One region of the Variovorax sp. DAIF25 genome, then DNA from elsewhere that is predicted to be linked to it. Evidence: riboswitches for the same ligand, from Rfam matches in the RefSeq annotation. Region 1 holds a riboswitch; the other holds the start of a gene.
What was found. Region 1 has a riboswitch for ZMP and ZTP ahead of glyA (serine hydroxymethyltransferase). Riboswitches for the same ligand answer to the same signal wherever they lie in the genome.

Region 2: linked by a shared signal. The riboswitch ahead of R0232_RS35985 (tetrahydrofolate dehydrogenase/cyclohydrolase catalytic domain-containing protein) and the one ahead of glyA (serine hydroxymethyltransferase) in region 1 are both predicted to bind ZMP and ZTP.

The regions. Positions count from the first base shown of each region.
Region 1 is NZ_CP136636.1:4,388,576-4,394,293, forward strand. Features, by position in the region: gene R0232_RS20350 (DUF748 domain-containing protein) at 1-677, opposite strand, end outside; gene R0232_RS20355 (lytic transglycosylase domain-containing protein) at 1,278-2,144, shown strand; ZMP/ZTP riboswitch at 2,189-2,323, shown strand; gene glyA (serine hydroxymethyltransferase) at 2,365-3,609, shown strand; gene nrdR (transcriptional regulator NrdR) at 3,634-4,077, shown strand; gene R0232_RS20370 (GspH/FimT family pseudopilin) at 4,114-4,662, opposite strand; gene R0232_RS20375 (type IV pilin protein) at 4,659-5,087, opposite strand; gene R0232_RS20380 (pilus assembly protein) at 5,084-5,718, opposite strand, start outside.
Region 2 is NZ_CP136637.1:420,259-425,976, reverse strand. Features, by position in the region: gene R0232_RS36005 (class I adenylate-forming enzyme family protein) at 1-535, shown strand, start outside; gene R0232_RS36000 (isocitrate lyase/PEP mutase family protein) at 570-1,430, opposite strand; gene R0232_RS35995 (tripartite tricarboxylate transporter substrate binding protein) at 1,472-2,425, opposite strand; gene prpR (propionate catabolism operon regulatory protein PrpR) at 2,633-4,600, shown strand; ZMP/ZTP riboswitch at 4,646-4,726, shown strand; gene R0232_RS35985 (tetrahydrofolate dehydrogenase/cyclohydrolase catalytic domain-containing protein) at 4,830-5,687, shown strand.

The sequences.
Region 1 (5,718 bases):
TTGCGGCTGGCGGCGAAGGGCGTGGTCAGCGCGGCCGAGTCGAACTTGCTGCCGTTGAGCGCGAAGGCCAGCTTGGGCTCGGTGTTGACCTCGCGCTGCGAGGCCAGGTTGCTGAGGAACGGCACCTTGAGCACGAAGTCGCGCAGCTCATGGCGGCGCTTGACGGTCTGGTCGTCGAAGTCGACCGCGCCCTCGGTGATCGCGATGTTGTAGATGGCGAAGCGCGCGGGCTCGGCCTTGGGGTCGGGCGGCGGGCCGGAGGCCAGCTTGGCCAGGATGTCGTCGATGTCGTACTTGCCGTCGGCCTGGTGGGTCAGCAGGATGGCCGGCGCTTCCACCGTCACCGCGTCGATCACGGGCGCGAGCCGGAACAACGACTGCAGCTCGGCATCGGCATAGATGCGCCGCACGGCGACCTGGGTGTTCTTGCCGTCGGCGGTGGCGATGCGCAGGTTGTTGAGCGTGAGCTCGAGGGTCCAGGGCTTGAAGCCGATGCGCTCCACCGTGACCTGGCGGCCCAGCTTCTCGCTCGCGATCTTCTGCAGCTGGCTCTTGGCGATCGGCGGCACCGCCAGCCAGGCCAGGACCCAAAGGCCCAGAAGCACGAGCAGTGCAACGATCCCGCGTCGCACCCATTTGTTCTTTCTCAAGCTCTGTATCGAGGCGGCAGCATTCATTCGCGCGAGTGTGCCCCAAACAGGTGGCAAGCCAGAAACAAGAAAGCCCGGCAACGCGACGAATGTCATGTCACCGGGCTTGATGGCGGGCATACACCCATTGCCATCGTTTCGCTCGACCGGAAGTCAATGGTTCCTGTCGTGCTGGCAGCAAGAGATTGCCGCCGTGGATCCTCCGCCGTTCGAGCCCGCGGCTTGCACCGTGACTGCCTGGCTTCGGAAAGCACCTGAAAACCTCAGGCCTGTTCAGCTTAGGCGCCCCTTCCCGGCTTTTCAAACCCGATTTCTCAAGGGATTTCCCTTAAGAAGGATGCGGTCCCGGACACGGATTTGAAACATTTGTTCGACACTTTTAAGAATTAAGACTGAATTCCTTATGCTTGACCGGGTATTTAGCAACGATAGAATCCCGCCTGCTCCGATCGCCCGACGCGACGGAACCACCCTGTATCCGCTGCCGACTCCCCCCGGCTTGATCAGACGGCCGCGCACCTTATCCCCCTGAGCGCGGAATCTGATTGGTACCAATCCAAGCGCCGCTGCCTCCATCCCATCGCCCTTCCCGGCGCTGCGACAGGTGCCGCACAGAAAGGAAGAGCGATGAACAAGGCGTTTGATGCCACGGCCCGCGGGCTGAGGACCTTCGTGTCCGATGTGGCAGACGGCTTTTTTGAAATCACGCACAACGGTTTCGCCCTGCTGGGCCTGGCCATCGTGTTCGCGGTCCTCGCCCTCGTGGCGCGGCCCGACCTGCGCCATCAAGGCGAGGAACAGCTCATGGGCTGGCTGCAGTCGCGCAAACCCGCGCCCGAAGCCACCGACCTCGAGCCGACCGCGATCGAGCGCACGACGGCCGCGAGCCCCGGCGACCTGCCCAAGCAGCAGGCCGCCGTGGCTTACTGGCTCAGCAAGAAGTACCGCGTCGCGGCCGAGCCGCTGAGCGTGCTCGTGGCCGAGGCCTACAACATCGGCAAGCACACCAAGCTCGATCCGACGCTGATCCTCGCGATCATGGCGGTCGAGTCCAGCTTCAACCCGTTCGCGCAGAGCCAGGTCGGCGCGCAGGGCCTGATGCAGGTCATGACTCGCGTGCACGGCGACAAGTACGAGCCGGCCGGCGGCACGCTGACCGCCTTCGACCCCGTGACCAACATGCGGGTCGGCGTGAAGGTGCTGCAGGAATGCATCGCCCGCGCCGGTTCGCTCGAAGGCGGCCTGCGCTACTACGTGGGCGCGGCCAACCTCGAGGACGACGGCGGCTATGCCGGCAAGGTGATGGCCGAGCGCGAGCGCCTGCTGCAGGTGGCCAGCGGCCGCGCGCCCTCGCCGTTCGCGCCGACGCCGCCGGTGCTGCGTCCGCAGCCGCTGCCCCTGCCGGTGGTGGCCCCGGCCAAGCCCGACGAGGCGACCGAGCCGGCCAACGGCCCCACGCCGCCCAAGGTGGCGCTGCTGTCGGCCGTGTCCTGAATCTCCTTTCGCCCGCCGCCGGGCCGGTCCGATCCGCTACACTCGACCGGGTACGCGACTGGCGATAGGCGCGGTGCCGACAAGGCACCCGCGCTGACGTGGACTACCACTGGGAAGCGTACCGCCTGCGACGTCGCTCCAGACGCGCAGGCGATCAGCCGTTCGCCTGGGCAGCCCTTGTTTGGTTGAAGAACAAGGACCTCGTCTTCAAAGGACTGCCATGTACCAACGCAACATCCTGGTCGAACAGACCGATCCCGAAATCTGGGCTGCCATCCAGGCCGAAAACGCGCGCCAGGAACACCACATCGAGCTGATCGCGAGCGAGAACTACGCCTCGCCGGCCGTCATGGCCGCGCAGGGCTCGCAGCTCACCAACAAGTACGCCGAGGGCTACCCGGGCAAACGCTACTACGGCGGCTGCGAGCACGTCGACGTGGCCGAGCAGTTGGCCATCGACCGCGTGAAGCAGATCTTCGGCGCCGAAGCGGCCAACGTGCAGCCCCATTGCGGCGCGTCGGCCAACGAGGCCGTGCTGCTGGCCTTCCTGAAGCCCGGCGACACCATCATGGGCATGAGCCTGGCCGAAGGCGGCCACCTGACCCACGGCATGCCGCTCAACATGAGCGGCAAGTGGTTCAACGTGGTGAGCTACGGCCTGGACGCCAACGAAGCCATCGACTACGACGCGATGGAACGCAAGGCGCACGAGCACCAGCCCAAGCTGATCATCGCGGGCGCCTCGGCCTACTCGCTGCGCATCGATTTCGAGCGCTTCGCCAAGGTGGCCAAGGACGTCGGCGCGATCTTCATGGTCGACATCGCCCACTACGCCGGCCTGGTGGCCGCGGGCGTCTACCCGAACCCGGTGCCGCACGCCGACATCGTGACCTCGACCACCCACAAGAGCCTGCGCGGCCCGCGCGGCGGCATCATCCTGATGAAGTCGCAGCACGAGAAGGCGATCAACAGCGCGATCTTCCCGGGCCTGCAAGGCGGCCCGCTGATGCACGTGATCGCCGCCAAGGCGGTGGCCTTCAAGGAAGCGCTGTCGCCCGAGTTCAAGGCCTACCAGCAACAGGTGGTCAAGAATGCCCAGATCGTGGCCGAAACGCTCACGCAGCGCGGCCTGCGCATCGTGAGCGGACGCACCGAAAGCCACGTGATGCTGGTCGACCTGCGCGCCAAGGGCATCACCGGCAAGGAAGCCGAGGCCGTGCTGGGCAGCGCCCACATGACCATCAACAAGAACGCGATCCCCAACGACCCCGAGAAGCCGATGGTGACCAGCGGCGTGCGTGTCGGCACGCCGGCCATGACCACGCGCGGCTTCAAGGACGAAGAGGCCCGCATCACCGCGAACCTGATCGCCGACGTGCTCGAGAACCCGCGCGATGCCGCGAACATCGACGCCGTGCGCGCCAAGGTCCACGCGCTGACCAGCCGCTTCCCGGTCTACCGCTGACCCCGAAGAAGAAGCCCTGACCGCATGAAATGCCCTTTTTGCGGTCATCTCGAAACGCAGGTCGTCGAGACCCGCGTTTCGGAAGACGCCGACTTCGTGCGCAGGCGCCGCCAGTGCGGTGCCTGCGACAAGCGCTTCACCACCTACGAGCGCCCCGACGTCAACTTCCCGGTCGTCGTGAAGAAGGATGGCAGCCGCGCCGACTTCGACTCGACCAAGGTCCGCGCCTCGATGATGCTGGCGCTGCGCAAGCGGCCGGTGAGCATCGAGCAGATCGACAACGCGCTGCTGCGCATCGAACAGAAGCTGCTCGCCAGCGGCCTGCGCGAAATCGAGTCGACCAAGGTCGGCGAACTCGTGATGCGCGAACTCAAGAAGCTCGACAAGGTGGCCTACGTGCGCTTCGCCTCGGTCTATCGCAGCTTCGAGGACGTGGACGAGTTCCGTCAGTTGCTGCGCGACATTTGAGCCGCGGCGTGTCAACGCCGGGCCGAGGGACGGCCGCTACCCGCCGCCCTGCCCGCACACACCCGTTCCGCATTCCCCCGCCCGGTCGGGGTTGCAACTGCGGGCCCGCCCCGACGCCGAGAGGACGATGGCCGCGCGCCGCCCCGTCTCGGCCCTGAACGCGAGGCAGCCCGCGCCGAAGCCCGCATGGCGCACCCGCCGCGAGAAGCCGTTGCCGTCGTAGTGCACCCCTTGCGCCAACCCGCCGCCCAGTTCCCGGTCGACCGCGATGCCCGGCGGCAGCCCGTCGAAGCGACGCAGCACGCGCGGTGCGTGGTCGCCACCGGCATCGGCCACCACCACCCAGCCCGCATCCCAGCCCGCGCCGCCTTCGGCCAGCACGCTGACCGGCTCGCCCCGTCGGATCGCCTCGATCCGCGCCATCCCGAGCGCTGCCACGAAGGCCTGCGATGCGGCTGCCAGCCTCTGATGGAGCAGCAGCGCGCGAAAACCCGGCACGCCGACGGCGGCCAGGATGGCGACGATGGCGATCACGGTGAGCAGCTCGATCAGCGTGAGCCCGCGCGAGCGTCCCGCGCGCTTCATTGCCAGCACCGCGCACGCTGCGCGCCATCGCAGCCGCGGCCGCCCGTGCTGTCCAGCCACAGGTTGCCGACCGGCGGGTCCGAGAAGCCGGGCTTGAGCCGCGCCGAGAGCCGCAGGCAGTCGTCGAGGCTGCGCTGGCCGTCGCAGTGCTCGCTGCGCACGAGGTACTTGCCGCCCTGCCCGCTCTCGGCGGAATCGCCTTCGTAGCGCCGGTAGTGGCCATCGACGGTGAAGTGGCGCTCCTGCTGCTGCATCTGCGCGAGCAGCGCCGACCGCGCCTCGGCGCGCCAGCCCCGGTGCACCGCATCGACGTAGGAGGGAAAGGCGATGGCCGCGAGGATGGCGACGATCGCGAGCGCGATCAGCACTTCGACCAGGCTCCATCCGAGGGCCGCGCCCGCTCGATGGCCGTGGCGGGAGATCATGGCCGTGTCCTTTGCGGGTCCGGCACCTGGCGCCAGTTGAGACGGCCGGCGCGGCGCGACACCGTGGCACCGTCGGGCGGCTGCGCGACCGACACCGCCGTGCCCTTGCGGGTGCCGGGGCTGAGGACCGAGAGCCGCCGCGTCTCGACGCGCCGACCGGCCGGATCGGCGGCACCGTAGGACGCATCGCCCTGCTGGACCACGAAAGGCGCACCGAGCAGCCCCGCCTCCGAGGGCGCGCAGGTGCCGCCCTTGGACAGGCCGGTCATCGCGTCCACGGCGCAATTGCGCCCACCGCCTTCGCCGCAGGCCGCCTGCGGCGGAATCAGCGTGTTGAAGAACAGGCGGCCGTCGGCCAGCACGGACCGCTCGACCTGGCGCTCGCCCTGGTCGCGCGACGCCGGCAGGTCGAGGTACCAGCCGCGCCGCCGTGTCGTCGCGCGGTCGAAGGCGCCGTAGACGAAAGCCTGGCCCTCGATGGCCGTCAGCCCGCCCTCGATGGGCCGTGCCTGCCGCGACGCCAATTGGGTCCGCGCCTCGCCCGCACGGATCGGCGTGCCCGTGTCCTGCACCGCATACACGGTCTGGACGCCGCGCCGCGAGGCGCCGAGGTCCGCCGGCTCGACGAACT
Region 2 (5,718 bases), on a different replicon from region 1:
CGAGACCGCGGTGATGGACGACGACGGCCGGCTGCTCGGGCCGGGCGAGATCGGCGAGATCGTCCATCGCGGCCCCAACGTCTTCCTCGGCTACCTCAAGGACCCCGAGGCGACGGCCGCGGCGCGCCGCTTCGGCTGGCACCACACGGGCGACATCGGCATGTTCGAGGCCGACGGGCAGATGCTGTTCCTCGACCGCAAGAAGGACATGATCAAGTCCGGCGGCGAGAACGTCTCGAGCATCAAGCTCGAGGCGGTGCTGCTGGCCCATCCCGCGGTCGGCGCCGCGGCCGTGGTGGGCCTGCCGCATCCGCACTGGGGCGAGGCGGTCGCGGCCTTCGTGGTGCGGCGCCCCGCCGCCGAGGCCTGCGGCGAGGACGAGCTGCTGGCCTTCTGCCGCGAGCGCCTGGGCCGCTTCGAGGTGCCGAAGTCGATCCGCTTCGTCGACGCGCTGCCGATGACGCCAACGGGCAAGGTGCAGAAGTTCCAGCTGCGCAGCGGGCACCTGGAGCTGTTCGCGTCCGGGCAGCGATGAAGGGCTCGCACCCGTCAACGCCCGAGCGGCCGCCTCATGTGTAGCGGCGCTCGAGCGCATCCCACGCGGGCTTGCCCACCAGCCGCTGGCGCTCGGCGAACGGAGCGACCAGCGCGGGATCTTCCTCGAGCCGCCTCGCATCGCGCAGCACCGTGAGCGCCTTCTGCATGCCGACCACGGCGCCCTGCAGCGCGGCGTTCGCGTACAGCACGAGGCCATAGCCCATGCCGCCGAGGTCCTCGGCGCCGAAGACGGGCGTCTTGCCGCCGATCACCATGTTCATGAGCTGCGGCCGGTCGAGGCGCTGCGGCAGGGCGCGGATCTGCTCGGCGCTGGTGACCGCCTCGACGAACAGGATGTCGGCGCCGGCCTCGGCGAACTTCTGCGCGCGCTCGATCGCGGCTTCGAAACCCAGCACGGCACAGGCGTCGGTGCGCGCCAGGATCAGCAGGTCGGGGTCCTGCCGCGCATCGACGGCCGCCTTGATCTTGCTCACGGCCTCCTCCGTCGAGATGACGGCCTTGCCCTCGAAGTGGCCGCAGCGCTTGGGTGCGATCTGGTCCTCGAGCTGGATGCAGTCGGCGCCCGCGCGCTCGAGGGTGCGCACCGCATGGCGCACGTTGAGCGCGTTGCCGAAGCCGGTGTCGGCATCGACGATCAGCGGCACGCGCACCGCATCGCGGATGCGCGCCGTGTGGTCGGCCATCTCGGCCAGGCCCACGAAGCCCTGGTCCGGCAGGCCGAACCACATGTTGGTGACGCCGGCGCCGGTGATGTAGATCGCCTCGAAGCCCAGGTCCTCGGCGACGCGGGCCGACAGGGCATTGAAGGCGCCCGGAACGATGACGCCGCGGCGGGCCTGCGCCAGGGCGCGCAGTTGTTGCTTGGTATTCATGGATCGGCTGGAAGGAAAAGAAAGGAGAACCCGCGGTGCGCTCACTTCTCCTGCATCCGGGCCGCCTTGACGATCTCGCCCAGGCGCTTGCGCTCGGCATCGGTGAACTTCACGAACTCCTGGCGCGTGCCGCCGACGGGCTCGATGCCCAGGCCCTGGAGCTTGGCCACGGTGGCGGGATCGCGCATGGCCTTGTCGACGGCGGCGGCGAGCTTGTCCAGGATGTCGTTGGGCGTGCCGCGCGGCGCATGCAGGCCGGCCCAGTGCGCGATCTGCACCTCGGGGAAGCCCTGCTCGACGGCCGTGGGCAGTTGCGGGTAGGCCGAGATGCGCTGGGTCCAGGTGGTGGCCAGCGGCTTGAACTTGCCCTCGCCCCGGATGTGCGGCAACGCGATGATGCTGGCCTCGGAGGTGCCCTCGACCTGCCCGCCCAGCACGGCGGTCGTGCTCTCCGAGCCGCTCTTGTACGGCACGGCCTGCAGCTTCGCACCGTACTTCACGTTGAGCATCTCGGCCACGAAGTGCGGCGTGCTGCCTGTGCCCGCGGTCGCGAAGTTGAAGCCCGCGCCCTTCTTCGAGGCCTCGACGAAGTCGCGCAGGTTGTCGTACGGGGCCGACTTGGGCACCACGATCACCGAGGGCGCCAGGCCGATCATGACCACCGGCACCAGGTCCTCGTCCTTGAACGGCAGGGACTTCTTGATCATGCTGTTGGAGATCACGCCCGCGGCGCTGATCAGGAAGGTGTAGCCGTCGGGCGCGCTGCGCGCCACCAGGTCGGCGCCGAGCGAGCCGCCCGCGCCGGGACGGTTGTCGATGATGACCGGCTGGCCCAGCACCTTGGCCGCCCCTTCGGCCGCCGAGCGCGCCAACAGGTCGTTGGCGCCGCCCGCCGCGAACGGCACGACGAAGCGGATGGACTTGGCGGGCCAGGCCTGGGCCTGCGCGGCCAGGGGCAAGGCGCACGCCAGCGCGGCGGCGGTCGTGCAGGCGATGGTGGAAAGGCGATGGAAGTGCACGGAGGTCTCCTGGTTTTTGAGCTTGGAACCGGGGTTTGCGCAAGCGCTGTGCCATCGGCCCGAAGGGCGCTCCCCTCGTTGCCAAGTCATTGATTCGAAAGGAATTCGCGCTGCCTCGGCGGGTGCTCGTCCGGGTTTGGATTTCAATCTGATTTCATGAATGAGACAATGAAATCCATTGAAATGAATACATTGCCCGCCGCCCCGAGCCCTCATTCCCCCGTCACGCCGCGGCCGCTGCATATCGTGGCCGTGGCCCGCCACCGCCTGGGCCGCGTGCTGGCGCGGCTGATACCGGAGGTGGCCGGGCAGGCACAGGTCGAGCTGGTCGGGCAGGCCTTCGACGATGCCGTGGCGGCCGTGCGCGCGCTGCATGCCCGGCGCCCCGTCGACGCGGTGGTGGCCGCGGGCGCCAGCGGCGAATGGCTGCGCCGGCACCTGGACATTCCGGTGGCCATCGTGGAGGTGCGCGGCTTCGACCTGATGCGCGCATTGGCCGCGGCGCGCGCCCTCTCGCCGCGCGTGGGCCTGGTGTCGTTCGACGGTCCGTCGGAGCACCTGGCGCAGCTCGACGCCCTGTTCGGCATGGGCATCGCGCAGTTCAGCTACTGCGGCGCGGAGGACGCGCCGGCCTGCGTGGAGGCCCTGCGCGCCGCCGGCATCGAGGCCGTGGTGTCGCCCGGGCTGGTGGCCGACCTGGCCGAGCAGGCCGGCATCGCCAGCGTGCTGATGTATTCCGAGGACGCCGTGCGCCAGGCGCTGCAGGACGCCCTCCACCTGGCGCGCCACGGCCATGCCGAGCGCGCGCGCCATGAGCGGCTCGGCACCATCCTCGGCCAGTTGCAGGACGGCGTGGTCGCGGTCGACCTGCGCCAGCGCATCGAGGCGCTGAACCCGGCCATGGCGCAGCTGCTCGGCGCTTCCGTGGCGGAGCTGGTCGGCCGCGTGCTGAGCGAGGTGGAGCCCGTGCTGGACCTCGGCGCCACCTTGCGCCTGGGCGAGGCCCCGGTCGAGGAGGTGCTGCAGATCGGCATGCGCACCCTGGTCGTGCGGCGCGCGCCCATCGTCGAGAGCGGCGAGGTCACCGGCGCGCTGCTGGTGTGCCGCGACCCCGCCGTGATCCAGCGCGCCGACCGCCACCTGCGCGCCAACCAGCGGCAACGCGGCGCGCCCACGCGCTACCGGATCGAGGCCTTCGCGGGCGACAGCGCCGCGGCACGGCGCGTGCGCGAGCTGGCGCGGCAGTGCGCGGCCAGCGACGCCACCGTGCTCATCGTCGGCGAGAGCGGCACCGGCAAGGAACTGGTGGCCCAGGGCATCCACAGCGCGAGCCGGCGCGCCACCCAGCCCTTTCTGGCCGTGAACTGCGCGGCGCTGGGAGAGAGCCTGCTCGAGAGCGAGCTGTTCGGCCACGAGGAAGGCGCCTTCACCGGTGCGCGGCGCGGCGGCAAGACCGGCCTGATCGAGGCCGCCCACACGGGCACCCTGTTCCTCGACGAGATCGGGGACATGCCCTTGGCGCTGCAGACCCGGTTGCTGCGCGTGCTGCAGGAGCGGGAGGTGCTGCGCGTGGGCGCCACCGCGGCGGTGCCGGTCGACCTGCGCGTGATCGCGGCCACCCATGCCGACCTGGCGGCCCAGGTGGAGCGTGGCCTGTTCCGGCGCGATCTGTACTACCGGCTCGCGGTGCTGCGCATCGAGACGCCACCGCTGCGCGAACGCGGCGCCGATATCGCGCCCCTGGCCGCCGGCCTGATGGCGCGCCGCGCGCCCGCGGCGGGTGTGCCCGCGGACCAGGCGTCGGCCTGGCTCGCCGCCTTGCTGGAGCTGGCCGCGGGCTACGGCTGGCCCGGCAATGTGCGCGAACTGGAGAACCTCGTCGAGCGCCTGCTGGCCTGCCACGGCTACCTGGCGCCCGAAGGCCGCTTGGACCGCGCCCGGCTGCTCGAGGTGTTCGCCGAATGCACGCAGGCACGCCCGGCGCCTGCGCGCAATCGCCTGCTCAAGGGGGCGCGCACGGCCGCGGAGCGGCAACGGGTGCGCGAGGTGCTGCAGTCGGTCCAGGGCGACCAGGGCCAGGCCTGCGCCATTCTCGGCATCAGCCGCTCGACGCTGTGGCGGCGGTTGCGCGACGAGGGGCCGAAGGCCTAGGCGGCCTTCCTCGAAGAGGGGCAGCACGGCCGCTGTCCGATAATCGCGTCGCCGCGCAACTGGCGAACGGATGGAGCACCATCAGGGAACGCGGCCATCGTCACGCCGATCGCCTGGGCATGTCTGTCGTCTTTTCAGGAGTTCCGACGATGAGTGTCCGCATGTCCGCGCCGCACCGGCGCATCCTTTGGCTTCCACGGCTTTCGCCCCTCCGCTCCGGAGGTGCGCGATGACCGCCCCGACGCCCTGCATCCTGCTCGACGGCAAGTCGGTCGCCACCGCGAACGAGGAGGCGCTGCGACAGCGGGTCTTCGCATTGAAGGCGAGGAACGGCGAACGCACCCCCATCCTCGCGACCCTCCTGGTCGGCGACGATCCCTCGTCCGCGACCTACGTGCGGATGAAAGGCAATGCCTGCCGCCGCGTCGGCATGGACTCGCGCGTCGTGACGCTCGATGCGCGCGCGACCACGGCGGACGTGCTGCGCGAGATCGATGCGCTGAACGCCGACGAACAGGTGCACGGCATCCTGCTGCAGCATCCGGTGCCCGGGCAGGTGGACGAGCGGCAGTGCTTCGACCGCATCGCGATCCGCAAGGACGTGGACGGCGTCACCAGCCACGGCTTCGGCCGGATGGCATTGGGCCAGCCGGCCTTCGGCTCGGCGACGCCCGCGGGCATCATGCGGCTGCTCGCGCACTACGGCATCGGCGTCGCCGGCAAGCGCGCGGTGGTGGTCGGCCGCAGCCCGATCCTCGGCAAGCCGCTGGCGATGATGCTGCTGAACGCCGATGCGACGGTGACCGTGTGCCACTCGAAGACCGCGAACCTCGCCGACGAGGTGCGGCGCGCCGAGGTGATCGTCGGCGCCGTCGGCCGGCCGCGCTTCATCCGCAGCGACTGGATCCGCGACGGCGCCATCGTCATCGATGCCGGCTACCACGAGGGCGGCGTCGGCGACATCGAGACCGAGGGGCTGTTCGAGCGCTGCGCGGCGCTCACGCCGGTGCCGGGCGGCGTGGGGCCGATGACGATCTCGACGTTGATCTCGCAGACGCTGGAGGCGGCGGAGCGCGTGGCCGCTTGAGCACGCTGCGTCGTTGCGCAACTGTAGCCTT